Linked DNA regions of Luteolibacter sp. Y139. The protein of the gene in region 1 binds, or shares a complex with, the protein of each later gene. Links are inferred from orthologs where the notes say so. Each region holds a gene or a part of one and is shown in the gene's direction. Other genes may lie near its edges. The genes, in order: WKV53_RS06130, nuoB, WKV53_RS02215 and nuoD.

Region 1 (6,796 bases):
ACGAACGCTTGAAGCGCTCCCATGCCCAGTGGCGCCACCACCAGCTGGCGAGTTTTTTGACGCCGGCGCGGTCCTCGGGGAACTCGTCGGCCTCGCGGTCGAAGAAGCAACGCGTGGCGTGGCCGTAGCTATAGAGAAGCTTCGACAGCTCGGCGATGGTGCGGCGGTGACGGTGGCGGACGATGGCCGTCGGCTCGTAGAGGCAGATCATGCCCGAGCGGATGCAGCGGAAGAAGATCTCATGGTCGCCGCCGCCAAGGGTGGGCGTGCCGACGTCGAGGGCGGGGTCGAAGTGACCGATCCGGTCGAAGAGTTCGCGGCGGATGGCCATGTTCGCGCCGGCACCAAGTTGGCCGGCGCCGACGAGGTTCCAAGGCATCGGTGCGCCGGGAGCGGCGGATTGGAGATAAGTACGGGCGCAACCGCGGCCAAAGCCACCGTAACGCTCAAACAAGGCCTGAGCTTCGGTTTCCAGCTCGGCCGGCTCGATGAGGCCGGTGACGAGGCCGATGGACGGATCTTCCGCGAAGACGCGGCCGAGGGCGCCGATCCAGTCGGGATCGACCATGACATCGTCATCCGTGTAGGCGATGATGGCTCCCTTCGCTTCAACGATGGCGCGGTTGCGGGCGTGGTCGAGGCCCGGGGTTTCCTCACGGACGTAGCGGAACTGGGGAAAGTGGTTTTGGACCAGCTCTTTGGTGGCCTCGGTGGCCGGGGCATTGTCCACGATGATGACCTCAAGCGGCTTCACGCGCAGGGCGGCGAGCGAAGCGAGGCACTTCTTCATGTCCTCCGGGCGGTCGCGGGTGCAGACGGCGACGCTGATGGTGGAGGCTGAGTTGGGAGCTTCGGGATCGGGGCCGTGCTTGCGGACGTCGAGCGGCTCGAGAATGCCATTATTGATCAAGGCGCGGCGGGCCATTTCGCGGCCGAGCCGAGCCTGTTGGCGGGCCATGATCCGGAGTCCGACGTCGCGGCTGCGAACTTTGCCCGAGACCACGGGAACTTGAATCACCGCGATCGGAACGCCGTGCCAGCGGACGAAAACGCGGGCCGCGCGGTAGTCGGGGCCGACTTCGACATCGCCGGGTGAAGCGAGCTCGTAGTCGAGGGGTAGGATGGGGAGTAACATGGGGAGGGAGGGGAGGTGAGAGGTTCAGGATTTCGGCAAAGAGCCGGTGGTGGCGATTGCCTCATGCCAGCGTCGCAATTGGACGGACTCGGCCCAGGAGGAGCGCTGGGGTTTCCCGGGAGTGTCGTCGGGGTCGGCGAAGCCGGGAGGGCGGTCGCGGGTGCCGGTCGCGATGCGGACGAGGCTTTTCAGCGCCATGAGGTAGAAGCGGCGGTTTCCGAAAAGCATGAGATCGGCCAAAACCGCCCGGGCCATCGAATGGAGGCAGGCGGTGTAATCGCCCCAGAGGTAGCATTTGGCGACGAGGTAGCTGTAGAAATTCCCGGCTGACCAGCGGTAGACTTCGGGGGCCAAGCCGGTATTGCGGGCCTTGGCGCGGGTCATGATGACCTCGTAGGAGCGGCTCATGCCCTCGGCATTCAGGCTCATGCAGTCGGCGATCTGCCGGTAGCCGACGAGGCAGCGGCGGACGAGGCCCACCTGATAGTGCTCTGCGACCCGGAGGCTGAGGTCCCAGTCTTCGCAACCCTGCACGCCACCTTGCTCGGAGCGTTCGAGGTAGTTTCCGATCTGGTGAAGGGCTGTAGAGCGGAACAGGGGGACACTGCCGCAGCCGACGAAATTCCTCAGCACCATGGGCCGCAGGACGCTGCCCTGGATTTCAAAGGGAAAGCCGGTGGTGATCTGTTGGCCGCGGGCGTCGATTTTCTCCGACCAGCAGTAGCACATGCCCATCTGCTCGCCTCCCGCTTCCATGCAGGCGACCTGGTCGGCGAGCTTTTCGGGGTGCCAGAGGTCATCCGCATCGAGCGGGGCGATGTATTTCCCGCGGGCTTCGGCGATGGCGGAATTGCGCGCGGCACCGACGCCGCCGTTTTTGCGGGAGATAAGTCGAACCCGGGGGTCGCGGGCGGCGAATCCGCGGGCGATTTCCGCGGTGCGGTCCGACGACTCGTCGTCCACGACGAGGATCTCGACCTCGCGCAACGTCTGATTGCACGCGGACTCCAGCGTCAGCGGGAGCCACGTTTCAGCGTTGTAAGCGGGGACGACGATCGAAACGACGATCTCGCCGGGATGCATGGGTGTGGGGGACATCGAGGGTGGGGAGACCCAAGGGGGGGATGTGAACCGGGTCGCATGCTATCTGTTCATAGCGGCAGGTTGCAATCCATAACTCTTGGAAATAGCACACGTAATCGCGTGGGGGCGGGGTGGCGGATTCCGGGCGACTTTGTGAAATTTTTCACAAAGTGCGCTTGCCGCTCGCCGGGGCGTTTTTCATAGTCCGCCCCGCCCGGGGTCTCCCCGCGCGCCTCCTTGCCCCATGAGCGACAACGCCGCCACCGCCGAAGCCAAGCTTCCAAAGGATCTCGCCGCCGAAAAAGGCCTGGTCAACGTGCAGATCGATGGGGTTTGGCTGCAGGTCCCGCGAGGGATGCGGATGATCGAGGCCTGCAAGCTGGCGAAGCAGGAGGTGCCGCACTACTGCTACCACCCGAAGCTTTCCGCCCCCGGCAATTGCCGCATGTGCCTGGTCCAGATGGGCATGCCGCCGCGTCCGGCTCCCGGCCAAGATCCGACCTACGACGCCGAGGGCTACCTGCCGATTGGCTGGATGCCCCGCCCGGTGATCGCCTGCGCGAACACGGTGGCCGAGAATATGGGCATCCGAACCACGGGTGAGCTGGTCGAAAAGTGCCGCGAAGGGGTGATGGAGTTCCTGCTCATCAACCACCCGCTGGACTGCCCGATCTGTGACCAGGCGGGTGAGTGCCGTTTGCAGGAATTTTCCGTCGAACACGGCCGCGGTGAGTCCCGGTTCGTCGACATGAAGGTGAAGAAGCCGAAGAACGTGGACATCGGTCCGCGGGTCCGGCTGGACGACGAGCGCTGCATCATGTGCAGCCGCTGCATCCGCTTCATGGACGAGGTGGCCGACGACGCGGTGCTCGGCTTCACCCAGCGCGGGACGCACACCACGCTGACGGTGCATCCGGGCCGGAAGCTGGACTCGAACTACTCTCTTAATACGGTCGATATCTGTCCGGTCGGTGCGCTGACCTCGAACGACTTCCGCTTCCAGATGAGGGTTTGGTTCCTCAAGGAGACCAAGAGCATCGACGTGAACTGCGGCACCGGTGCCAACATCACGATCTGGGGGCGTGGCAACAAGATTCACCGCGTGACGCCGCGTCAGAACGACGACGTCAACTCGACATGGATGCCGGATTCGCACCGCCTGAATTTCCACTACGTCGACAGCGACGCGCGTCTGACCGAGCCGATGATCCGGGCGGGTGCGACGCATCAGGCGAACTCCTGGTTCCACACGATCCGCACCACGGCGGAAGAATTGAAGAAATTCCAAGGCGGCGAGATCGCGATCGTGGCCTCAGCCCGCATGACGAACGAGGAACTCTTCCTCGTCCGCGCGCTGGCCGAAGAACTCGGCACGGGTCAATACACCACCGTCCCGCGCACCGGCGAAAGCGACGGCATCCTGATTTCCGAGGACCGCAATCCCAACACCACCGGCGCGAAGCTGGTGTGGCAGACGCCCGATCCGCACGGCGGCTTGTTCGCGATCCGCGAAGGTGTCCGCTCCGGCTCGATCAAGGCGCTGCTGGTACTGGGTGAAGATCTCTTTGAAGCAGGCTTCACGAAGGAGGACCTTGAGAAGCCAGCGTTTATCGCCTCGATCCAGCTCCTCGCCGGTCCGACCGCCGAGGTGAGTGATGTGGTGCTTCCTGGTGCCGCCGCTGCCGAGAAGCGCGGCTCCATGGTGAACGTCACCGGTCGCCTCCAGCGCCTGAACCGCGCCGTCGAGCCCTTCGGCGATGCCAAGGACGACTGGGAAATTCTTCGCGACCTGATCCTCGCGCTCCAAGGAGCGAACCCGACCGATGGGCCGGCGATGATCGAAGATGTCTTCAAGTCGATGGCCGAAGGCGTTGCGGAGTTCAAGGGGCTGACCCTTTCGAAGATCGGCGACCTCGGCCTGCCGGTCACTGAAACCGGCGTGAAGATCCCGCTGCTCGAAAACGAACGCGCCCGCAAAGCCGCTGGCCTGATCAACGGCTAATTTCCCGCCTCCATGGACCTCGTCTCCCTGCTTATCATTGTCGCCAAGGTCATCGGCCTGACCTTCATGGTCGTGCTGCCGCTGGTGCCGATCTCGGTTTACTTCGAGCGCCGCTTTTCCGCGATCATCCAGGACCGCGTGGGTCCGAACCGCGTCGGTGTGCCGCTGACGCTGCTCGGCGCGAAGAAGGACTTCTCATTCTTCGGCCTGATCCAGCCGATGGCGGACGGTGTGAAGCTTTTCCTGAAGGAGGACTTCACTCCCTCGCACGTTCGCAAGGCCTTCTACTGGCTGGCTCCGGCGCTGACCGTGGTGCCCTCGCTGGTGACGGTGTGCGTGGTTCCTTTCGGCGGTGACATCGTCGTGAATGGCGAGCACTACAAGCTGGTCATCGCGAACCTCGACGTGGGGCCACTGTTCATCTTCGCGATCTCCTCGCTGGCAGTCTATGGCATCACCCTGGCCGGCTGGTCCTCGAACTCGAAGTTCCCGTTCATCGGCGGGGTGCGCTCGACGGCGCAGATGATTTCCTACGAAATCTCGCTCGGTCTCGCGGTCGTGCCGGTGCTGCTCTACTACGGCGACCTCAATCTTTCCAACATCGTGGAGCAGCAGTCCAAGAATGGCTGGCTGCTTTTGCCGCTCTGGAATGAGCATGGCACCTTCCTGACGAAGGCCTATTGGGAAACCTGCGGTGGACAGTGGCTGTTCTGGGTGCCGGCGATGATTGCTTTCGTGATCTTCACGACCTCGGTCTTCGCGGAAACCAACCGCATGCCCTTCGACCTTCCGGAGTGCGAAACCGAACTCGTGGGCGGCTACCACACGGAATACTCCTCGATGAAGTTCGCGATGTTCTTCATGGGTGAATATGCCGCGATGGTGATCGGCTCGGCGATGGTGGTGACGCTCTTCCTCGGTGGCTGGTCGCTCGGCCCGTGGTTCGACAAGTGGGCGGCGAGTGTTCACATCGGCCCGGTCGGCATTGGCGGTCTCCTCAACATGGCCGTCTTCATGGGCAAGGTGGTGGCGTTCATCCTCTTCTTCATCCTCGTCCGCTGGACGGTGCCGCGCTTCCGCTACGACCAGCTCATGCGCCTCGGCTGGGTGATCTTCTTCGAAGCCGCGCTGATCAATGTCTTCCTGGCCGCGCTGGTGATCGCCGCGCCACAGTTCGGAGCTGCCACCACCGTTGGCGGGTTGATCGTCCTCGCCATCGTCACCGGAGCCCTGATCTGGGTGCTCAAGGTGTCCGAGAAGAAGTCCGTCCCGGTCTCCATCTAACTTTCCCATCCATGGCCGTCGTCAAAGTCACACGTCCGAAACTGAATGCCGGGGAGAAACTCTACCTCGGCGCGGTCATCAAGGGCTTCATCATCACGATGAAGCACGCCGTCGACTCGCTGCGTGGCAAGACCCGCGGTTCGAAGGACATGGAGTCCTCGGGTCTCGGCATCACGATGCAATATCCCGAGCAGAAGTGGGACGAGCACTTGCCGGAGCACTACCGCGGCGCGCCCGCGCTGGTGACGGACGAGCAAGACCGCGAGCGCTGCGTTTCCTGCCAGCTCTGCGAATTCATCTGCCCGCCGAAGGCAATCAAGATCATTCCGAGCGAGATTCCGTCCGACGATCCGTGGGCGAAGGTCGAGAAGCGCCCTCTGGAATTCGATATCGACATGATCCGCTGCATCTACTGCGGCATGTGTGAGGAAGTCTGTCCGGAGCAGGCGATCTTCCTTCGGAAGGACTACGCCATCACCGGCCTCAAGCGTGCCGACATGGTGCACGACAAGAAGAAGCTTTACGAGATCGGCGGCAAGCGAGTCGGCCTCGTCAACAAGTGGAACGAGCTCAAGTAACCCAATCCTCCCATGCGCTCCATCGCTTCCGCCATTATCGTCGTCTGCGGGACCTTCGGCATTCTCAATGCCCACCGTCTGGTTGCAGGTCCGGATCCGTTCGGCTCGGTGACCTTTGTGATCTGCCTTCTTCTGCTCGTGGTCGGCGTTGGCGGTTGGATCTATTGCCTGAAGAACGACGACTGAACTCCCTGCGCTTTTCTCCCTGATGCCTCTCTACCTCTTCTGGTTCTTCGCGATCGTCATGCTGCTTGGCGGGGTCGCGGTAGTCGCGCTGCGGAATCCCGTCGCGTCCGCGTTGTCGATGGTTGCTTCGTTCGTGGGACTCGCGGGTCTGTTCATTGGTCTGAATGCCTTCTTCGTGGGGATTATCCAGATCCTCGTCTATGCCGGCGCAATCATGGTGCTGTTCATCTTCATCATCATGCTCCTCGACTTGAAGACCGAGGAGAAGCGGGCGCCGAAGCTGGCTCCGCTGCTCGGGGGATTGGGCATCGTGCTGGCGTTCACGATCCAGCTGATCGGCATCCTTTCGAAGTCGCCGAACGTCGAAGACAAGCCTCTCGATCTTACCGCCGCTTCAGCGCATTTCGTCGAAAGCAGCCCGGGGATCTCGGCCAAGCTTGGCGCCGGTCACTTGCCCGACGTGAACCTGATCGGTGACGTGCTCTTCAACGGCTACAACCTGCCGCTGCAGATCGTGGGCGTGCTCCT
Region 2 (6,632 bases), on another replicon or contig:
TCGCGATGTGGCCGGGGGCGAGGACGGTGGCGAAATTGGCGTTCGTGCCTGCCGGGGCGAAGCCCTTGTTGTAGCGGATCGCCGCGCCATGGCGGACGACTTCGGTGCCGGGCAGGTCGGCGACGAATACGACGACGTGCGGGACGCCGGTATTGATGAAACGCAGGGTCCCCTCGAGGCCGGGGATGTGAACTCCGGTGTCGAGCTTGAGATCCTTCGGCTCCGACATCGCGATGCGGACGTCGTCTTCCACGAGTTCAGCGGCGAGTTCGCCGGCGATCGTTTCGAAGGTCACGCGGTCGGGCGTGTCATCCATCAGCGCCGCTGTGAAGCGCCCGAAGCAGCGTGCGCCATTGCCGCACATTTCGGCTTCGCCGCCGTCGGCATTGTAGTAGCGGAACTTGAAGTCGGCACCGTCTTCGGCGGGCTCGACGGCCAGCAGGCCATCCGCGCCGACGCCGCGATGGCGGTCGCAGAGATGCTCGATCTGGTCCTTAGTAAGGGAGAGGGAGAGGTCGCGGTTGTCGACGACAACGAAGTCGTTGCCGGCACCGTTCATCTTGTAGAAATGCAGGAGCATGGTCGGAAAAGGTGTTTAGACAGCCTTGGTGGCGGCGATCAGCGGGGAAACAAAGTCGCGCACGGCAGCGGCGGCGCGGTCGGGATTGAGTTCGATCTGTTTCACGATGGCTGAGCCGACGATCACCCCGTCCGCTGACTTCGCAACCATGGTTGCCTGATCGGGAGTGGTGATGCCGAAGCCGACGCAGACGGGCACTTTTGCGTCCTGGCGGATCTTGGCGACTTGCTCGCTGATGCCTTCCGAGGGAGCGCCGTGGGCACCGGTCACGCCGGTGCGGGACAGGGCGTAGATGAAGCCCTCGGCGCTGGCGGCCAGGAGTTTCACGCGCTCGTCCGGTGTGGTCGGGGCGATGAGGCGGATGTGCTTGAGGCCTTCGCCCCGGGCGAGGTCGTCGTTTTCCTTGGCTTCGTCCGGCGGCAGGTCGAGCAGGAGAATTCCGTCGGCTCCGGCCGCTGCGGCGTCGGCGTGGAATTTCTCGAAGCCATAGGTGAAGATCGGATTGAGGTAGGTGAAGAGAACGATCGGCGTCTGGTGCGTCTCGCGGAACCTGCGGATCAGCTCCAAGGAGCGCGGCGTGGACATGCCGGCCTTCAGGGCGCGGTCGGCGGCCATCTGGTTGACGATGCCGTCGGCAAGTGGGTCGGAGAAGGGGAGTCCCAGCTCGATGATGTCCGAACCGGCGTCGGCGAGGGCTTTGATCACCTCCAGCGAGGCCTCGAAGGAGGGATCGCCAGCGGCGACATAAGCGACGAAGGCTTTCTTTCCTTCCGAGCGGAGCCGGTCAAAGGCGGCGTCGATGCGATTCATGGGCGCGCGGGGATAGGCCCGCCCGCCCGCAAAGGAAAGCTCGATGTGATTCCGGGAGCTTGTGAAAAATTTCACAAACGGCTTGAGAGCGGGGCGGGGGAGGGGCATCGTCCCGCCGCACGACCATGGTCAGCGATTCCACCCAGACCGCCCACGCGGCCTACGATTCCAAGATCGAAGGCAACATTATCTTCACGCGCGTGGATGCCGCGATGAATTGGATGCGCAAGAATTCCATGTGGCCGATGCCGATGGGACTCGCTTGCTGCGCGATCGAAATGATGGCCTCCGCGTGCAGCCGCTTCGACCTCAGCCGCTTCGGCATGGAGGTGATGCGCTTTTCCCCACGCCAGGCCGACGTGATGATCGTGGCTGGCACGGTGACCTACAAGATGGCCCTCGCCGTGAAGCGGATCTGGGACCAGATGCCGGAGCCGAAGTGGTGCATCGCCATGGGTGCCTGCGCCTCGTCCGGTGGCATGTATCGCTCTTACGCGGTGCTGCAGGGAATCGACAAGTTGATCCCGGTTGACGTTTACATTTCCGGCTGCCCGCCACGGCCTGAGGCACTCATTGAGGGCCTGATGAAGCTCCAGGCGAAGATCGAGAGCGATCCCGCGCTGGCGAACCAGAAGAAGGAGTTCATCGAAGACCTCGCCTGATTTCTTTTCCCATGTCCGCTGCCCAGGATATCGAAAGCCTTTCCGCGAAATTCGGCGCGGATGTCGTCGGAACGAAGGAATTCCGCGGCGAACACACGATTTGCGTGAAACTCGGCGTGCTGCACGAGGTGCTGGCCACCGCGAAGAAGGAGCACGGCTATGAGATGATCATCGACATCTCGAGCCTCGACCACTTCGGCGAGGAGCCTCGTTTCGAGATGGTCTATGAACTCGTCACGGTGGACGACTCGAAGCACCTGCGGGTGAAGTCGAAGGTCTCCGAGGATGAAGAGGTCCGGACCTGTACTGATCTTTGGGTCGGTGCCGATTGGCACGAGCGCGAGGTTTACGACATGATGGGTATCCGCTTCAGCGGGCACCCGGATCTGCGCCGCATCCTGATGTGGGAAGGCTATCCTTTCTACCCGCTGCGCAAGGATTTCCCGCTGGCCGGTCGTCCGAGCGAAATGCCGGATGTGGCTTTCACGGGCATTGCTCCGCTGGAAGGTGGTCCGTTTGTGACCAGCCCTGGCACGAATGACTCGGTGAAGCGCGAGCCGCGTGCCCGCGTGGTGAAGTAAGGTCGGCAGATTAGGTTCGCTATTTTCGATTCTCCACTCGTCCCGAGCCATGCACTCTCCGTTCGTGCCCGGACGGAGCCAGCGGTGGAAATGGTGGTGGGAGGATGTCCGCTCCGCGCGCTTCTCGCTCGCCTTGGCGGGGGTGATTCTGGTGATCGAGGCCGTGCTCGCCGTGCTTGGTGGAGCGGGGGCGATTCCGGGAGTCTATCAGGCGCTGGGATTGAGCCGACAGGGGATCCAGAGGGGCTGGATCTGGCAGATCGCGAGTCATGCGCTGATCCACGGGGTGTGGTGGCACGCCGTGCTGAATGTCTTGGTCCTCGTCAGCACTGGAGCCCGGGTGGAGAGAATCGGTGGATGGAGAACGGCGGCGCGGGTTTTTCTCATGGGAGCGCTGGCGGGCGGGGTGGCGTTCCTGCTACTGCCTGCGACGGAGTCTGGTATGGTGCTGGTGGGGGCTTCGGGCGGGATTTTCGCGTTGTTGCTGTGGCTCACGACGGTGTCCCCGCAATCGCGGATGCTGCTGTTGCCGCTTTCGGCGAAGAATCTCGGCTTGGGAGTTCTGCTCGCGTCGGGGATTCTTGCGGTGGCGGTGCCTTGGATGCCGGCGGGGGTGCTGGCTGTCTCACATTCCTGCCATTTTGGCGGGGCTTTGGCGGGCTGGCTGATGGCCCGCCGCAGCATGGGCTCGCCGGTGACCCTGGCCGATTTGCAGAAAGCCCGGGCCCGCCGAGAGCCCGGGGTAGAACCCTGAATCGGTGCTTGCAATGCCCTGAGAATCGGGTTTCCTCCGCGGTCCCGAGCAAGGGCGGACCGGCCAAGGTGGCTGGACTGAATTAAATATATCCATGAGCGAAAGCACCATCAACGTCGCGGACTTCAAGATCCACGAAACCGACACCGGCAGCGCAGATTACCAAGTCGCCCTGCTTACCCAGCGCATCGTCCACCTGACGGCGCACCTCGGCCTGCACAAGAAGGACACCTCGTCCCGCCGCGGCCTCCTCAAGCTGGTCGCACAGCGCCGCAAGCTGCTCGACTATGTGAGAGCCAACTCCGAAGAGCGCTACCAGAAGCTGCTCGCCGGTCTGAGCCTCCGCAAGTAAGACCCTTTCTCCCGACGGCCACGGTTCATCCCGTGGCCGTCGCGCATGAATACGGCGGGTATTATCAGGGAAACGTTTTCCCACCCGCCGCCGGACAGTCCCTTCGAACCCTTTTTACTCTGGGGTCTGTCCGAAACCAAACACCGCCGCGGCATGTCGCCGGGGCAACACACGAAAGACAGACAAGATGAATATCCATACCGTAACGAGCCAGGTCGGCTCGAACCCCATCACCTTTGAAACGGGGAAAATCGCCAAGCTCGCCGACGGCGCCGTCGTCGTGACTTGCGGCGAAACCGTGGTCCTCGTGACCGCCGTGTCGCAAACCAAAGTGAAAGCCGGCCAGACCTGGTTCCCGCTTTCCGTCGAATACAAGGAAAAGGCTTCTGCCGCCGGCCAGTTCCCGGGCGGCTACTTCAAGCGCGAAGGTCGTCCGACCGAGAAGGAAATCCTCACCTCGCGCATGACCGACCGTCCGCTGCGCCCGCTCTTCCCGAAGGGCTACCTTTACGACACCCAGATCGTCGCACTGCTTCTCGCCGCTGACCAGATCAACGACTCCGACATCCTCTCGATGAACGGCGCTTCCGCAGCGCTCGCCATCTCTGACATCCCCTTCGCTGGCCCTATCGGTGCCGTGCGCGTGGGCCGGGTGAACGGTGAGTTCATCATCAACCCCGTTTTCGATGACCGCGCCGAAAGCGATCTCGATCTCGTGTATGTCGGCAACAAGACCGACGTCATCATGATCGAAGGTGCCGCCAATGAGCTTCCCGAAGAAGACTTCATCAAGGCGCTGCACTTCGCCCAGCAAGCCGTTCAGAAGCTGGTGGAAGCCCAGGAAGAACTGGTCCGCCTCGCTGGCAAGCCGAAGCGCGACTACGCTCTCACCGTCGCCAAGGAAGAACTCCTTGAAATCGGCTACGAGATCGCTGGATCTCGCATCGAAGACGCCATCTACGCACCGTCCAAGGTCGAGCGTGGCAAGAAGGTCGGCGCTCTCCGCGACGAAGTGGAAGCTGCCATCAAGGCCCGCTATCCGGAGTCGAACGACTTCGATGTCGAGCAGGTCTTCGAATACATCCAGAAGAAGGCATTCCGCATCTCCATCATGGAGAAGGGTCTTCGCGCCGATGGCCGCCAGGTGGGTGATCTTCGCCCGCTCTTCGCCGAGGCTAACAGCCTGCCGCGCGTTCACGGTTCCGCGATCTTCGCCCGTGGCGAAACGCAGGCTCTGGGAATTTGCACGCTGGCTCCGGCCGACGAGAAGCAGTTCTTCGACAACTACGCCGGTGGTGAGGACAGCAAGCGCTTCATCCTTCACTACAACTTCCCTCCGTTCTCGGTGGGTGAGACCGGCCGCATGGGTGGCCTGAACCGCCGCGAAATCGGTCACGGTGCCCTTGCCGAGCGCTCGATCGCTCCGGTGATCCCGGACGTCGAGGATTTCCCATACGCCATGCGCGTGTCGTCGGAAGTCATGGAGTCGAACGGCTCCACCTCGATGGCCACCGTTTGTGCCGGCACCATGTCGCTGCTCTGTGCGGGTGTCCCGCTCAAGGCTCCGGTCGGCGGTATCTCCGTCGGTCTCGTGACCGAGTGGAACGAAGATGGCACGATGAAGGCTCACAAGGCCCTGCTGGACATCATCGGTTCCGAAGACTTCTACGGCGACATGGACTTCAAGCTCTGCGGCACCGATGACGGTGTCACTGGCTACCAGCTCGACCTGAAGCTTCCGGGCCTGCCGCTCTCGATCCTCGAGGAAGCCATTCACATGGCCAAGGCTGCCCGCTCCACGATCATCGCCAAGATGACCGAAGCGGTCTCCGGTCCGCAGGCTCTGAGCCCGCATGCCCCGCGCATCGTCTCCGTCAAGATCCCGGCTGACCGCATCGGTGAGCTCATCGGGCCTGGCGGCAAGAACATCAAGGGCATCCAGGCCGAGTCCGGCGCCGAGATCAACATCGAGGACGACGGCACCGTGCACATCTACGCTTCCAAGGAAGAAGGATTGCTGCGCGCGAAGTCGCTCATCGAGCGCATGTTCCAGGAAATCGAAGTGGGCAAGATCTACACCGGCAAGGTGGTCAGCATCACCAACTTCGGTGCCTTCATGGAAGTGCTTCCCGGCAAGGACGGCCTGATCCACGTGTCGGAGTTGGCCGAAGGCCGCACCGAGCACGTCGAAGACGTCGTCAAGAAGGGTGACGTGATCACGGCCAAGTGCCTCGGCGTGGACGAAAAGGGCCGCGTGAAGATGAGCCGCAAGGCCGCCCTTCGCGACGAGAAGGCCAAGTCTGCCGAAGCCGAAGCTCCCGCCAACGCGTAAGCTCGATTGCTCTAACAAAGGCCCGGTCTTCCGCGAGGGAGGCCGGGCTTTTTTGTGGCCGGGATCCATCTTGCCCCGGCCTCTGACGTCCCCTATCCTGAGGTAGTGATGGAGTCTGACCTGGTGCCGCAACTCCGAATCCCGCGGATCTACCTTCACGGGGTGGCGTTCGGAGCAATGTCCGTGAGCTTTCTGCTCACCATCGCGGTCCACAATGACTGGAGTCATTTGGACTTAGCCTGGGGAACGGTCGCGGTCTCATGGTTTCCCTCAGCTTGCGTCGAGCTGTTCCGCCGCGGGAACATCGAACGCGTTCTCGCGGCCTCCATCATCCTTCCAGCTCTTGTGGGTTGGGATATCGCATGCCGCTTGGGCCACTGACCGGGTTTCATCGTCTCATTCCACGGTGAGTGGCCCATGGCTTTCCGAAGCTTGATCGATTCTAAAGCGGAAGGAGCCAAGGAACCAACAGCACGGTCAGGATCATCACCAGGATTGTGAAAGGGACGCCGATTTTCACGAAGTCGCCGAAGCGATACTTGCCGGGGGCCATGACCAGTG
Region 3 (6,766 bases), on another replicon or contig:
CCCTCGCTGACGGCAATAGCACCGTGACCTACGGAGCAGTGACTCTCGGTGCCTCGCTCACGAAGACAATCACACTGCGTAATACCGGCACCGCGCCTCTAGCAGGCCTGGCCGTCACGGTCGACGGCGCGAATGCATCGGAGTTCGCGGCTCCTCCTAGCCTGAGCTCCACCACCCTCGCACCGGGCGCCCCGCTTACCTTCAATGTGACCTTCACACCCACGGTCTCCGGTGCTCGCGCTGCCGTGCTTCACATCGTCAGCAATGACGGCCCGCGTAGCCCCTTCGACATCGCACTCAGCGGCTCCGGCTACTCCGCCGTCGGCAACAAGCTCTACGCATGGGGAGACAACGACAACGGCCAGATCGGCGATGGCACCAATGCCGACAAGCTCACACCGGTCGCGGTCATCATGACCGGAGCACTTGCCAGCCGACAGGTCACCCAGGTGTTTGCCACGGGTGAGCGCAGCCATGCGATCACCGCGGATGGCAAAGTCTACTCATGGGGATACAACGCCTCGGGCCAGCTCGGCGACGGCACCACGATCTATCGCAAGGAACCGGTCGCCGTGGACATGAGCGGAGCCTTGGCCGGCAAGGTGGTCACCACGCTTGCGCCAAGTCTCCAGCACACCTTGGCCCTGACGTCGGACGGCAAGGTCTACTCCTGGGGCGAGAACTTCACCGGCCAGCTCGGCCTCGGCGACACGACCGATCGCAGCACGCCGCAGCTCGTCCAAGGCGCCTTGGCCGGCAAGACCATCACAGTGATCTCCTGCAGCTTCGCCCATTCGTTCGCCCTGGCTTCGGATGGATCCCTCTATGCGTGGGGGAGCAACTACAACCGGATCCTCGGCGATGGCACCACCACCACCCGCCTCTCTCCGGTGGCGGTGAACACCGCTGGCACCTTGCTCGCCGGCAAGACCATCACCGCAATCAGCTGCGGCTACTATCACAACGTGGTGCTCACCAGCGACGGAAAGGTCTATGCCTGGGGATTCAATGGCAACGGCTACCTCGGCGACGGCACCACCACCGAGCGCTTCTCGCCGGTGGCCGTAAATGGCACCCTCACCGGCAAGACAGTGACGGCGATCTCGGGCAATGACTACCATCACCTGGCACTGACCAGTGACAACCAGCTCCACGCCTGGGGAGCCAATCTCTACGGCAACCTTGGAGACGGAACCAACATCGGTCGCTCCTCCCCGGTGCTCGTGAACACCAGCGGCGTGCTCGCCGGTAAGACCTTCGCGCAGATCTTCGCCGCCGGCGGAGCCTCGATGGTGCGGACCACCGATGGCAAGCTCTACACCTGGGGCATGGGCTCGGGTGGCCAGCATGGCAATGGGAATGAAGCAGACATCAACCTCCCCGCCGCGGTGGACATGAGCGGCGTGCTTGCCGGCCGAACCTTGGTTACGGCCAGCATGCAAGGCTATCACTCCCTCGTCATCGCCTACGCCCCGCCTGCTCCGGAAATCGTGGTCGAAAACGAGACCGGCACGACATTGGCCGCCAGCGAGGTCTATCGCCAGGACTTCGGCCCGGTCCAGCCGACCAAGCACAAGACCGCCGCGATCACGATCCGCAACACCGGCGACGACCTGCTCGGCAACATCGGTGCCACCATCGATGGCCTCGGCGCCGCCGACTTCAGCATCGTCAGCAGCAACAGCGGCACCACCCTCACTCCCGGTGGAACGCAGACGCTGACCATCACCTTCACTCCGACCACCCAGGGCGTGCGTGAAGCGACCCTCCACATCACCAGCAATGATGCGGATGAGCCAGCCTATGCGATCACCCTCACGGGAGTCGGCACCCAGCCCATCAGCGAGTGGCGCGAGCAGTACTTCGAGTCCACCGAAGACACCGGCAGTGCCGCAGACGACGCCGACCCCGACGGTGACGGCATCGAAAACCTGCTGGAGTACGCCACCGGAGCCGACCCCACCAAAAGCAGCACGGTTGAAACACCGGTTTCTCCACCGGTCGCCGGAATCATCGGCTTCACCTACACCCGGAACAAACTGGCAGCAGCCGACGTGATCTACACCGTCGAGTGGTCGGACACGCTCACGGGCCAATGGAGTTCGAATGGTATCAGCGAAACCGTGGTCGCTGACGATGGAACACTGGAAACCGTGGTGGCCACCCTCCCCGCTGGCTCGGAAGGAGCCCGGTTCGTCCACCTCAAGGTAACCCGCCCCTGATCCCCCGCGGGCAAGCGGCATCGGCGGGACTCTTTCCCGCCGCTTGCCGCTTGACGCCTGCCGGACGCATCGGTTTCTTCCCGCCCGCCATGCTCCATCAGGTGCTCAAATCCAAGCTTCACCGGGCAATGATCACTGCCGCCGACGTCGACTACGAAGGCAGCATCGAGATCCCCACCGACCTGATGGACGCCGTCGGCCTCTGGCCCGGTGAAAAGGTGCTCGTCGCCTCCATCACCACCGGCAACCGCCTCGAGACCTACGTCCAGCCCGGCATCCCCGGCACTGGCAATATCCTCATCAACGGCGGAGCCGCCCATCGTATTAAGAAAGGCGAACGAGTCGCCATCATGGCTTTTGGCCTCTCGGATGCTCCAGTCCTCGCCAAAAAGGTCGTCTTGGACGAAGAAAATCGCATTCTGCGCGACGGACGCTAAGCCCAAATCGTCAAGTTTTCGCTTTAAACACTACCGATCCCGTCATCCGACACGAAAGAGTCATTTTGTTTAAAATTATTTACTTGAGAAAACTTAACGAGTTTTTTGAATAGCGGACTTTTTTTGGGTCGCGCGAATGGCACTTTGCTGCTATGATCGCGCCGCTATGGCAACCACCACGAAACGCACCCGGTTTTCACGCCGGCTTCCTGATCACGTCACGGATGAACTCTGCAACGTCCTCGCGGAAGACAAGGTGTTTGGCTTCAATGACCTGTTCGAACGAGTGTTCGACAACCTCAAGGTCCGCAACGCCGTGAGCGGCGGCGAAGAGATGCTTCGCCTGCGCGCTTACGAGAAACTCCAGAACCTGGTTACCCGCGGCCTCGTCGAGAAAATCGGCAAGGAATACAAGGGCACCAAGCGTGTCCATGAGGCGTCGAGCGAGTACCTCGCCCAGCAGCAGGAAGATTGAGCCACGGGGGTGCCTCACCAGCACCCGTTGTTTGCCCTCCCTTTTGATAAAACCCGCGCCGCAACCCGGCGCGGGTTTTTTTTCTGTCCATGCCGCGCTCCGGCTCCTATCACCCGGGCCGGATGTCGTCCCAGTACCTTCCCGTTTTCATCCAGATCCTCGTGGCCATCGGCTTCGCGGCGGTCAGCCTCACCCTCAGCGTGGTGCTCGGCAAATCCGCTCGCCGCAATGCCACCAAGGACAGCGCCTACGAGTGCGGCATGCTTCCCATCGGCGACGGCGCCCCGCGCTTCTCGGTGAAGTTCTACCTGGTCGCGATGCTCTTCGTGATCTTCGACATCGAAGTGGTCTTCATGTACCCATGGGCCGTCCAGTTCCGCGACCTCGTCAGCGGTGGCAATGCCATCCCGCTGATCTCCATGGCAGCCTTCGCCGGCGTTCTCGCCGTGGCCTACGTCTATGCGCTCAAGAAGGGCGCTCTGACGTGGAAGAACTGATCGGGGCCGCCGCATCCGGCTTCCCCAGCGCCATCGCCGCAACCGCCGGAATCGGGATCGCCTGCCCGACCACGAAGTCTTCCAGCACCAGCTGGAGCCATTCGCGCGATGCCGTGATCGCCTCGATCACAATCGCGATCTTCCCGCCCTCCGCAGGCATGATGCGGTAGCGGTCGACGACGATGATGATCTCATCCGCCTCCCCGGTGAGCATCACCTGCACCAGCAGCATCTTCTCCTTGCTGCGGATCCGCAGCTCGGTGAGCTGGCCATAGCGTTCGATGCGGCCGGCGAGCATGCTTTTCGCCGCCCGCGAGGCGAGATTGTCCTTGAGCGCACCGAGCATGCTGAAACCTAGGGTTTTCCTGTGAGGGAAAGAAAGCCGCCACCGAGGCATCATTTTCGTCACATCGCCGCGATCGCGTAATGGCAGACCGGGGGAAAATCGGACATGCTCTGCGGCGTAAGGGATAGTTGCACAGCCCCCCATGCATTTGGGACACGGCCCTCGGACACTGGAACGGTTCCCCCCTCTAGTGTCCGGGGGCTTCCCATTTCGGGACCACGCGGCCGGCGGCAGAGCTGTTAGACGATCCTCCGCGATAGCGTAATATCAGCCGACCCGGAACAAGTGCACCCTGCACACGTCGGCTGGCAACACCCGGCACGGATTTTTCCCTCCCGCTCCTTCCGGGCAATTCCATCGGACACCGGTGCTCTCCCCAACGGTGTCCATCCAGGAATCTCCCGGAGGGCTCGACGAAAAAACGCCGCGCGGAATGGCGATTCCACGCGGCGTTTTCGTTTTGAGATTCGCAGGTCTTCAGACCTCGAACAGCGATGTCACCGACTGGCCGCCATTGATGCGGCGGATCGCCTCGCCCAGCAGTGGCGCGATGCCCACGGCCTGAACCTTATCGCCCGATGCCTGCGGCACCGAGTCGGTGGTGATGATTTCCTCGATCACCGATTTCTGGATCCGCTCACGCCCGAGGTCGCCGAGAACCGCATGCGACACGCAGGCGAAGATCCGGCGGGCACCGCTCTTGCCGAGAATCTCGGCGGCGGCGGTCAAGGTGCCGGCAGTCTCGGTCATGTCATCGATCAGGATCACGTCACGCCCTTCCACTTCACCGATCACATTCATCGCCTCCACGCGGGTGGCACTGATCCGGTGCTTGGCCACGATCGCCAGATCGACGCCGAGGGCATCCGCATACGCGCGAGCCATCTTCACTCCACCCACGTCAGGAGACACCACGCAGAGGTTCGAGGTATCCGGATGGCGCTCGCGCAGGTAGTGGATCAGCGCGGGCTTCGCGTAGAGATGATCCACCGGGATATCGAAGAAGCCTTGGATCTGCGGCGCATGCAGGTCCATCGTCAGCACCCGGCCGACGCCCGCGGAGGTGAGCAGGTTTGCCACCAGCTTCGCGGTGATCGGCACTCGCGGCTGGTCCTTGCGGTCCTGGCGGGCGTAGCCGAAGAAGGGCATCACGGCGGTGATCCGGCCGGCGCTCGCACGGCGGGCGGCATCCACCATGATCAGCAACTCCATGATGTTGTGATTCGTCGGCGGACAGCTCGGCTGGATGATGAAGACATCGTCCCCGCGGATGTTCTCGTTGATCTTGACGAAAGTTTCACCGTCCGGAAACGCCGTGACGTGGACATCGGCGAGCTTCGAGCCAAGGGTATCGGCGATGCGCTCGGCGAGCGCGCGGTGGGCGGTTCCACTGATCAGTTTCATGCGGGAGCGACGGGGCGGGCGCATCGTCCGCCGGTAGTGCCGCCTTCCTCAAGGCCAATTCCCGCCCCGCGGGGAATTACTTCGCTCCCTTGCCGAGCAACACGGCCGGAATCGTCTTCAGCAGGATCTTGAAATCCAGCCACAGCGACCAGTTGTCGATGTACTGAAGGTCCATTTCCACCCACTGCTCGAAGCTCGTGATCTTGTTCCGCCCGCCAGCCTGCCACTCGCAGGTGATGCCCGGCTTCACGCTCAGCCGGCGACGATGGGCCAGTTCCGAGAAGGCGGCCACCTCATAGAGCGGCAGCGGCCGCGGACCCACCAGGCTCATGTCGCCGGTCAGCACGTTGAGCAGCTGCGGCAGCTCGTCGATGCTCAGCTTCCGCAACCAGCCACCGAACGCGAAAATGCGCGGATCGCGGTCCAGCTTGAAAACCGGCCCGTCCATCTGGTTGCCATGCTCGGCCTTGATCTTCTCCAGCAGCGCCTCGGCATCCGGCACCATGGTACGGAATTTCCACATCCGGAAGGGCTTGCCGTAATGGCCCGCACGCTTCTGGCAGAAAAGGATCGGCGCTCCCGGGCTTGTCAGCCGGATCCCAATCGCCGCGATCAGCCACAGCGGCGAACTGCAAATGATCAGGAACAAGGCACCCAACCGGTCGAAGGCCTCCTTCGTCAACAGCTCCCAGCTCAGCTCCGGCGTCGAGCGCAGGACCAGCATCGGCTTGTTCCCGATCGAGTCGAAAACCGGCCGCGCGATCTGGGTGCGGATGAAGGACGCCGCGATCCATGCCTCCACGCCCTGCAGCTCGCAGGCCTCGACGGCTTGCGCCACCTTGTCGAAGGCCGTCCGCCGCGTCGCGAAAATCACCCGCTCCACGGTTTCCACCTTCAAAAGCTCATACAGATCCTCCACCGGCCGGGTGGAAAGATCGAAGCGCTCCACGATGTTCCAGCCACCGGTCGCTTCGGGGTCGAGTTCCTGGATCAGCTCGTCCAGATCCTCAACCGATCCCGCCAGCACCACCCGCTCGCGGCGGCCTTCGTCACGCTCCAGAATGACCATTCGCCTCCGCGTCACCCGGTCACGCAGCAGCAGCAGGAAACCCACGATCGGCGCGCCAATGCCCAAGATCAGGCGGCTCGCATCTTGCAGGCGGGAGAAAACCGAAATCAAACCCAGCACCAGCCCCATGATCGCCAGCGCCTTCGCGATCTGCTGGATCGCCTTGTGCCGGGATTTCCGCCGGACGTGCTCATAGAAACCGAAATGCTCCAGCACCAGCGGCGTGAACGGCACCGCGATGTAGAGCACCCAGCTCATGTCCGCCAGCATCGAACGCCCCCCCATCGGCTCCATCCCCACCAACCCGCGAATCGGA
Region 4 (6,760 bases), 130 kb from region 1 along the record:
AAGGCCCAGGCCGAGGCTCCCGCCGCCGTGGCTAGCAAAGCCAAGACCAGCGACAAAAAGGCCGCTTCCCCTGCCCCTGGCGCTCCTGCTCCAGCCCCCATTCCTCAAGGTGGCACCCACATCGTCAAGGCAGGCGAAACCTTCTACAGCATCGCTCACAACTACGGCCTGAGCGACAAGGCTCTCCAAGCAGCCAACCCTCAGATCAAAGCCGATAAGCTGCGCGCCGGCCAGACGCTTCAACTCGGCGGCAAAGCCAAGACCGAGTCCGCTCCTGCCACCGCCAAGTCGAAGCCCGTCAGCGAGAAGGCTTCAGCTCCAGCCGCCTCACCCGCTCCGAAGACGGCCGCCGCCGCCCCTTCCCCGTCCGCCACTCCGTCCGCTCCTGCATCCGAGGAAGAAACGGCCAGCCAGATGGTGAGCAACACTCCCAAGCTTCGCCTGGTCACCATCAATGACCCCATCGATTTCGGTGCTTTTGCCGCAGCACACGGCACGAACACCGCGAAACTGAATGCCCTGAACGGCCATAACCTGAATCCCAGTACAGTCCTTGCAAAGGGGTCAGAGTTCTACGTTCCCGCCCAGCCTTGAGAATTCAATAACTCTGACTTCCTTGGGTTTTGGCCGCTAAGGTCATGGCACCCGTCCGGGATTCGTCCCGGGCGGGTTTTCGCTTTTAAAACTTAAGGGGTGTCGACGTTCCGTCGACGCGTCTCCCCGACCGCGTAGCGGTCAAGCACGGTAGCCGGGGACTTCAGTCCCCGGACGAGAACCATGCGGAACACGTGTCGCGTAGCGACAGAGGAACAATTGCGGACGTGCCTCTGAATTCACCTCACGGCGAAACCGCCAACCGCTCCGGCCCCTGCGTTTCCTCAAAGATAAAGCCGTTCTCCTTGTAAGTCTTCAGCCGGAAATGCGTCGCCGTGGAAATCACCCCATCCAGCGAACTCAGCTTCTCGGAAACAAACCGCGCCACCTCCCGCAGGTCGCTGCCTTCCACCACCACCATCAGGTCATAACCACCGCTGGCCAGGTAGCAGCTCACCACCTGCTCGAAGCGCGCGATGCGCATCGCCAGCCGGTCAAAGCCGCCGCCGCGCTCCGGCGTCACCTTCACCTCGATGAAGGCCGACACATCGTCATCCCCGGCCACGTCCGGATTGATGACCGCCTGGTAGCCCAGAATCGTGCCGTTCCGCTCCCACTCGGCCAGACGCGCCGCCACCTCTGACTCGCTGAGCGACAAGAGCTCGGCGAGCTCCTTGTGGCTGTAGCGGGCTTGGCGGCGGAGAAGTTGCAGGAGCGGGTCGATCGACATGACGGCGCGGTTCTAGCGGGCCACCCCGCCCTCCGCAAGACCCACGACGCCCTCCCGCGCTCAGCGCTTCTCCACCAGGAAATCCACCGCCGCCTCGTAGGCTGGCTCCGGCAGATTCCACATCACATCCCCGTGCCCCAGATTCGGCAGCACCAGCCGCTTCCCCTGCCCCTCCTCACACTCCGCCAGCAGCCGTGCCGACTGATCCGGCGGGATCACCCCGTCCCGCGCCCCATGGATGAAAAGCAACCGCGCATCCGTCCGACGCACACTCTCGATCGGCTTGATCCTCCGCGGATCAAATCCCGCCGCACTCCGCACATTCGACCTTACCCACGGCAGGAACGGCACCATCGCCCCACTGTAAATCTGCCCCGCATGATGCCGCATGATCTGACTCAGATCGGCAAACGGCGCCAACAGCACCGCTGCCTCCGCCCGCGAATCCTCCGGCAACGTCTGCAACGCCACCGCCGCCCCCATCGAATACCCCCAGAACACATCCTTCCCACGCGACCAGCGATCCCTCTTCCGCGCCGCCTTGATCACCCGCAACGCATCATCCACCTCACGCATCCCATAGCTCGCCCGCTCCCCACCGCTCTTCCCATGCCCCCGCGAGTCCCAGGCGACGCAACGAAACCCCACCGCTGTTAGACGCTTCGCCACCGGCAACATCTGCTCCTTCGTGTTCCCGAATCCATGGAACAGATAAGCCGTGCCCACCTTCCGCACTCCCGGATTCGCAGGCAACTCCAGCGCCGAGATCACCACCCCATCCGCCGCTTCCACCTCGAAGTGCTCCGGCCTCGTCGCCGTCTCCTTCTCCCAATGCCCCGTCTCCACCACCCGCCGCGGCACGGTGAGAACGTCCGCAGCCCGCCGGGTCAGGCAGCCTGTCAAAGAAATGGCAGTCAGGATAATGACAAGCCGTCGCATGGTGGAAGCCCTATCAGAGCTTCCCGAGATAAGCGATGCTCTGCTTGATGCTCGCCATCGCGTCCGGCGACTGGTCCTGCTCCACGTGGCAGTGCACCACGCCCGCCTTCTCCGCCGCCGCGATGATCGGCTCCATCGGAATGATCCCGTTCCCCAGCTCCTTGAAGGAATCATCCGGGATCTTCCCATACTCCGGCAGCTTCAGCCCGGCCTTCAGGTCCTTCAGGTGAAGCTGCGAAACCCGCCCCGAAAGCTTGGTGATCAGCTCCGACGGATCGTGGTTCGCCACCTTGATCCAGAACACATCCACCTCGAACTTCATGTCCTTGCCGAACTCCTCCATGAAGATGTCATAACCGCGCTTCCCACCCTCCTTCGGCTCGAATTCGAACGCATGGTTGTGATACGAGAGCTGGATCCCCGCCGCCTTGGTCAGCTCGGCCGCCTTGTTCGCATTGGCCGCGATCTTCTTGTAGTCATCCAGCGTCCGCCGCTCGCCGTCCGCGAGGTACGGGATGACCAGGTGGCTCAGCCCCACTTCCTTGGCCTTCTCGATGATCTTCTGGAAATCGCTCATCGCGGCGTCCTTCGGGCTGATCACGCTGCCCCACTCGAAGTGCGCCGAATTCATCGCCAACCCCGCCGCTTTCGCCCCATCCAGCAGCGGCTGGCAATTCGGGAACCCGAACGGCTCCACCTGCTGGTAGCCCGCCTCCGCCACCGCCTTCAGCGTCCCGGCCGCGTCCTTCCCGAGCGCATCCCGCAGCGTGTAGAGCTGGATGCCGATGTTCTTGCGGTACTTGTTGTCCGGAGCGAGCGCCGCCAGCACTTGGCTGGCAGGGGTCAGGGCGAGCGACGAGACGGCAGCGGAACGCAAGAAGGTGCGGCGTTTCATAGTGACAAAGCTCGCCAGCCCGGAACGCCATGGCAAGCGCGCGCGACGGCATTTGCCGGATGCCCCGGACTTTGTGAAAATTTTCACAAACTGCCTTGCCCGGGACCCTCACTTGGGGCCTGATTCCGCCGCCGGGATTCCCCAATGAGCAGCTCTACGACCGAATACCAAGCCCCCGACGTGGCCGCGAAGGCCGCCGAGTACCACGAGGAAACGACGGACTTGATGGGCGAAAAGATGGTCCTGAACATGGGCCCATCCCACCCCGCCACGCACGGCGTGCTGCGCCTGATCCTGGAATTGGACGGTGAAATCATCACCAAGGCCGATCCGGACATCGGTTTCCTCCACCGCGGCGACGAGAAAATCGCGGAAAACATGCACTACAACCAGTTCGTGCCCTACACGGACCGGTTGGACTACCTCGCCCCGCTGGCCAATAACGTCGCCTACGCCTGCGCCGTGGAAAAGCTCATGGGCTGGGAACTCCCGCCCCGCGGCCAGGCCCTGCGCGTCCTCTGCTGCGAGCTCGCCCGCATTTCCTCCCACCTCCTCGGCGTCGGCGTCTGCGCCATGGACGTGGGTGCCATGACCGTTTTCCTCTACACCTTCACGGAGCGGGAAAAGATCTACAATCTCTGCGAGCAGCTCACCGGCGCCCGCTTCACCACCTCCTACACCCGCGTCGGCGGCCAGCTCCGCGACATGCCTCCGGGCTTCGAGCAGGCAGTGCGCACCTTCCTCGACGAGTGCGACACCACCATCGACGAAGTCTCCAAGCTGCTCGACAAGAACAAGATCTTCCGCGACCGCATGTGCGACATCGGGATCATCTCGAAGGAAGCCGCGATCGCCTGGGGCCTCACCGGCCCGAACCTGCGCGCCTCCGGCGCGACGCGCGACCTGCGCAAGGATCGCCCCTACCTCGGCTACGAGAAGTATGACTTCGACGTGATCGTGGCGGATGAGGGCGACTGCTTCGCCCGCTATCAGGTGCGGATGGAAGAAATCCGCCAGTCGATCAAGATCTGCCGCCAGGTGCTCGATACCATGCCCGAAGGGCCGGTGAACCTCGCCGAGGCCAAGAGCATGCTCCCGAACAAGGAGAAGGTCTTGATGTCGATGGAGGAGCTCATCCACCACTTCATCGTCGCCACCCAAGGCATCGATGCGCCTCCCGGCGAAGTCTACTTCGGCGCGGAAAACCCGAAGGGCGAGCTCGGCTTCTACATCCATTCCACCGGCGGCGGCGTGCCGCACCGGTTGAAGATCCGCAGCCCCTCCTTCTGCAATCTTTCCCCGCTGTCCATCCTGCTGCCAGGCCACATGATTTCCGACGTCCCGGCCGTCCTCGGATCGCTCGATTTCGTGATGGGCGAATGTGACCGCTGAACCTTTCCGACTGTCATGTCCCAGTCTTTGCTCGAAGATAACGTCGCCTCGCCGGAGACGCCCGGCTCGAAGTTCTATCCACCCTTCGTGCCCACCGCGGCGCTTGAAGTTGAGGCAGACAACCGCCTCGCCCAGTTCCCGGAGGACCAGAAGCGCTCGGCTGTCTTGCCGCTGCTCCACTTCATCCAGCACCACCACGGCTTCATCTCCGCGGAAGCGATCGAGTGGGTCGCCGGCCGCCTTGAGATTCAGCCGGTGAAGGTGCTGGAAGTGGTCACCTTCTACCCCGGCTTCCGCCAGTCGGCCCCGGGCAAGGTTCACTTCCGCGTCTGCCGCACGCTCTCCTGCGCCATGGGCGGCTCCTACGAGCTGATGGAAAAGCTCTGCGAACTCACCGGCATCGATCGCTCGCACTCCGACTCCCACCATCATCCGGTGACCGTCTCTCCCTGCGGCAAGTGGTCCGTCGAGTTCGCCGAGTGCCTCGCCTCCTGCGGCACCGCTCCCGTCTGCCTCGTGAACGATGACTTCCACGAAGCCGTCACCGCCGACAAGGCCCAAGGCCTGCTCGACCAATACGCCGAGTAAAATACTCGCCAAGGCTAACAGAAAGCAATCAGGCGGAGCTACGTACCGCCTTTGTGGGCATATCCTTCATACGGAATAAGGGCAGCGAGGACAGGTCCACCGGGAAAGTGCTATCGAGCAGCAGCAGCGGGAAATAGATAGATTCTCAAGGGAACGGAAAGGTCACTTGCAGGTGTCCACGGTACTGGGTAGGTAAAGTGTTGCCTTCCCATGAGATGTAAAAATTTCTTATTTCCGGGAGTCCTCCCCATACTGTTTCTCTTTTTCGGCTTTTACCAAAACGCGTTCGGCGTCGCCTCAGTGGCAGCGGGGGAAAATCACAGCCTCTTCTTGAAGGCCGACGGCACTGCATGGGCATGCGGGCTGAATAGCGAAGGCCGTCTAGGTGACGGCACCACGACCAGCCGGAATACTCCGGTTCCAGTGATGACAAACGTCGATGCGATTGCCGCCGGCTCTCAGCATAGCTTGTTCCTCAAATCCGATGGCACCGTTTGGGCTTCGGGCGAAAACGAGAACGGCCAGTTGGGAAATGGCAATACGATCGATCAAAGCACACCCGTACAGGTGTCGGGACTGTCGGGAGTGAAAGCGATTTCTGCCGGATCAGCCCATAGTTTGTTTCTAAAACAAAATGGAACCGTTTGGGCAGCCGGATTGAATAATCTAGGCCAGCTAGGAAACGGGAGTAACACCAATAGCAGCCTTCCCGTCCAAGTGTCGAACATCGCCGGCGTCTCGGGGATCTCGGCAGGCGACGGGCACAGTCTGTTTCTAGTCAGCGGCACGGTATGGAGCACCGGAGCCAACTCTGATGGGCAGCTAGGCTTGGGAAATACGACAAATCGCAATACCCCAGGTTCGGGACTGACGTCCGTGAGGCTTGTCGAAGCAGGCTTCAATCACAGCCTGTTCATTAAAGTGGATGGAAGTGCTTGGACTGTGGGACAAAACAATGCGGGCCAACTCGGAAACGGTTCCACAACAAGTCAGAGTAGCCCGGCTTCAGCCACCAGCGGGGTCACCGACCTCTCGGGCGGCAATGCTTTCAGTATCTTTCTCAAGAGTGGGGTCGTGTGGGCTGCCGGTAGCAATTCCAGTGGCAATTTTGGAAATGGGTCGACCGCATCAAGCCAGACTCTTCCAGTTCAAGTCTCAGGCCTTACCGGTATCGATGCCGTTTCATCTGGAGGTAACCACACCCTTTTCCTGAAAAGCGATGGATCATTCTGGGCCGCAGGCAAAAATCAAGTTGGCCAGTTGGGGGATGGATCCACCACGAACCGCACATCGCCGGTTCAGGTCATGCCGCTGGCCGTGGGCGCCCCCACCTCCACAAATATCACCGCTACGTCGGCCACGCTCGGCGGGAATGTTTCCAGCGATGGCGGATCGTCCGTCACGGGTCGCGGCGTTGTTCTTTCCCGGACCTCGTTCAATTCCAACCCGTTGATTGGAGGCACGGACGTCACCAAGATCAACGCATCGGCCTCAACCGGCGTCTTCACGGTGAGCGCGAGCAATCTCACTTCCGAAACAGCCTACACCTTCAAGGCCTTCGTCACGAATGCCACCGGCACCGTCTACAGCGCACCAGCGTCATTCACGACCCTCAGCAGCAA

The links.
Region 2: the proteins of WKV53_RS06130 (region 1) and nuoB are in contact, whole or in part, in a crystal structure (PDB 6Y11), measured with the Thermus thermophilus proteins. The link is inferred for Luteolibacter sp. Y139 from one-to-one orthologs. Residues at the interface, in WP_096411122.1 of Thermus thermophilus: Arg36, Val44, Arg45, Met46, Gly47, Pro48, Asn49, Arg50, Val51, Leu57, Gln58, Ala61, Asp62, Ile64, Lys65, Ile67, Phe68, Lys69, Glu70, Ile72, Val74, Glu223, Ala224, Glu225, His233, Thr234, Glu235, Tyr236, Ser237, Trp241; in WP_096411117.1 of Thermus thermophilus: Arg16, Glu17, Gly18, Leu24, Leu27, Val28, Trp30, Gly31, Arg32, Asn34, Ser35, Trp37, Thr54, Asp55, Ala56, Asp59, Ala61, Arg62, Phe63, Gly64, Glu66, Val67, Phe68, Arg69, Ala70, Ser71, Arg73, Gln74, Ala75, Asp76.
Region 3: the proteins of WKV53_RS06130 (region 1) and WKV53_RS02215 are in contact, whole or in part, in a cryo-EM structure (PDB 6KHJ), measured with the Thermosynechococcus vestitus proteins. The link is inferred for Luteolibacter sp. Y139 from one-to-one orthologs. Residues at the interface, in WP_126985484.1 of Thermosynechococcus vestitus: Gln8, Lys26, Trp29, Leu30, Pro33, Met34, Met37, Leu38, Leu83, Ile84, Phe85, Lys86, Glu87, Asp88, Val89, Leu90, Pro91, Ala92, Thr100, Ala104, Val107, Ile108, Phe111, Leu112, Tyr114, Ile115, Ile125, Ser126, Leu128, Phe133; in WP_126986108.1 of Thermosynechococcus vestitus: Gly6, Tyr7, Glu8, Tyr9, Phe10, Gly12, Phe13, Leu14, Ile16, Cys17, Ser18, Pro21, Ala24, Leu25, Ala27, Ser28, Leu31, Arg32, Pro33, Ser35, Arg40, Leu41, Thr42, Thr43, Tyr44, Glu45, Ile51, Gly53, Ala54, Trp55.
Region 4: the proteins of WKV53_RS06130 (region 1) and nuoD are in contact, whole or in part, in a cryo-EM structure (PDB 6ZJN), measured with the Thermus thermophilus proteins. The link is inferred for Luteolibacter sp. Y139 from one-to-one orthologs. Residues at the interface, in WP_096411122.1 of Thermus thermophilus: Ala224, Glu225, Gln226, Glu227, Ala295, Trp297, Phe298, Arg299; in WP_223903221.1 of Thermus thermophilus: Pro35, Ser36, Asp139, Gly141, Ala142.

The regions. Positions count from the first base shown.
Region 1 is NZ_JBBUKT010000002.1:269,476-276,271, forward strand. What follows is about bases 3,420-6,368. They hold WKV53_RS06130 (complex I subunit 1/NuoH family protein), read left to right. Parts: upstream 3,420-4,232; coding sequence 4,233-5,504; downstream 5,505-6,368. Other genes in these bases: WKV53_RS06125 (NADH-quinone oxidoreductase subunit G), read left to right, coding at 3,420-4,220; WKV53_RS06135 (4Fe-4S binding protein), read left to right, coding at 5,516-6,082; WKV53_RS06140 (hypothetical protein), read left to right, coding at 6,095-6,268; WKV53_RS06145 (NADH-quinone oxidoreductase subunit J family protein), read left to right, coding at 6,291-6,368. Outside these bases: WKV53_RS06115 (glycosyltransferase), read right to left, coding at 1-1,135; WKV53_RS06120 (glycosyltransferase family 2 protein), read right to left, coding at 1,160-2,233; more of WKV53_RS06125, read left to right, coding at 2,463-3,419; more of WKV53_RS06145, read left to right, coding at 6,369-6,796. UniProt on the Escherichia coli protein: NDH-1 shuttles electrons from NADH, via FMN and iron-sulfur (Fe-S) centers, to quinones in the respiratory chain. The immediate electron acceptor for the enzyme in this species is believed to be ubiquinone.
Region 2 is NZ_JBBUKT010000013.1:23,632-30,263, reverse strand. The notes cover bases 499-3,283. They hold nuoB (NADH-quinone oxidoreductase subunit NuoB), read left to right. Parts: upstream 499-1,515; coding sequence 1,516-2,052; downstream 2,053-3,283. Other genes in these bases: WKV53_RS24370 (rhomboid family intramembrane serine protease), read left to right, coding at 2,683-3,283; WKV53_RS24375 (NADH-quinone oxidoreductase subunit C), read left to right, coding at 2,064-2,633; trpA (tryptophan synthase subunit alpha), read right to left, coding at 596-1,390; dapF (diaminopimelate epimerase), read right to left, coding at 499-580. Outside these bases: more of dapF, read right to left, coding at 1-498; more of WKV53_RS24370, read left to right, coding at 3,284-3,387; rpsO (30S ribosomal protein S15), read left to right, coding at 3,482-3,739; WKV53_RS24360 (polyribonucleotide nucleotidyltransferase), read left to right, coding at 3,927-6,071; WKV53_RS24355 (SLC13 family permease), read right to left, coding at 6,514-6,632. UniProt on the Escherichia coli protein: NDH-1 shuttles electrons from NADH, via FMN and iron-sulfur (Fe-S) centers, to quinones in the respiratory chain. The immediate electron acceptor for the enzyme in this species is ubiquinone.
Region 3 is NZ_JBBUKT010000001.1:489,865-496,630, forward strand. Bases 2,009-4,927 are described here. They hold WKV53_RS02215 (NADH-quinone oxidoreductase subunit A), read left to right. Parts: upstream 2,009-3,223; coding sequence 3,224-3,631; downstream 3,632-4,927. Other genes in these bases: WKV53_RS02200 (RCC1 domain-containing protein), read left to right, coding at 2,009-2,222; WKV53_RS02205 (aspartate 1-decarboxylase), read left to right, coding at 2,312-2,659; WKV53_RS02210 (hypothetical protein), read left to right, coding at 2,826-3,134; WKV53_RS02220 (hypothetical protein), read right to left, coding at 3,600-3,977; WKV53_RS02225 (ribose-phosphate diphosphokinase), read right to left, coding at 4,455-4,927. Outside these bases: more of WKV53_RS02200, read left to right, coding at 1-2,008; more of WKV53_RS02225, read right to left, coding at 4,928-5,381; WKV53_RS02230 (sugar transferase), read right to left, coding at 5,458-6,766. UniProt on the Escherichia coli protein: NDH-1 shuttles electrons from NADH, via FMN and iron-sulfur (Fe-S) centers, to quinones in the respiratory chain. The immediate electron acceptor for the enzyme in this species is believed to be ubiquinone.
Region 4 is NZ_JBBUKT010000002.1:146,350-153,109, reverse strand. The notes cover bases 2,514-5,426. They hold nuoD (NADH dehydrogenase (quinone) subunit D), read left to right. Parts: upstream 2,514-3,302; coding sequence 3,303-4,550; downstream 4,551-5,426. Other genes in these bases: WKV53_RS05635 (NADH-quinone oxidoreductase subunit NuoE family protein), read left to right, coding at 4,566-5,138; WKV53_RS05645 (sugar phosphate isomerase/epimerase family protein), read right to left, coding at 2,514-3,158. Also shown: WKV53_RS05660 (LysM peptidoglycan-binding domain-containing protein), read left to right, coding at 1-594; WKV53_RS05655 (Lrp/AsnC family transcriptional regulator), read right to left, coding at 839-1,324; WKV53_RS05650 (alpha/beta hydrolase), read right to left, coding at 1,385-2,263; more of WKV53_RS05645, read right to left, coding at 2,277-2,513; WKV53_RS05630 (cadherin-like beta sandwich domain-containing protein), read left to right, coding at 6,444-6,760.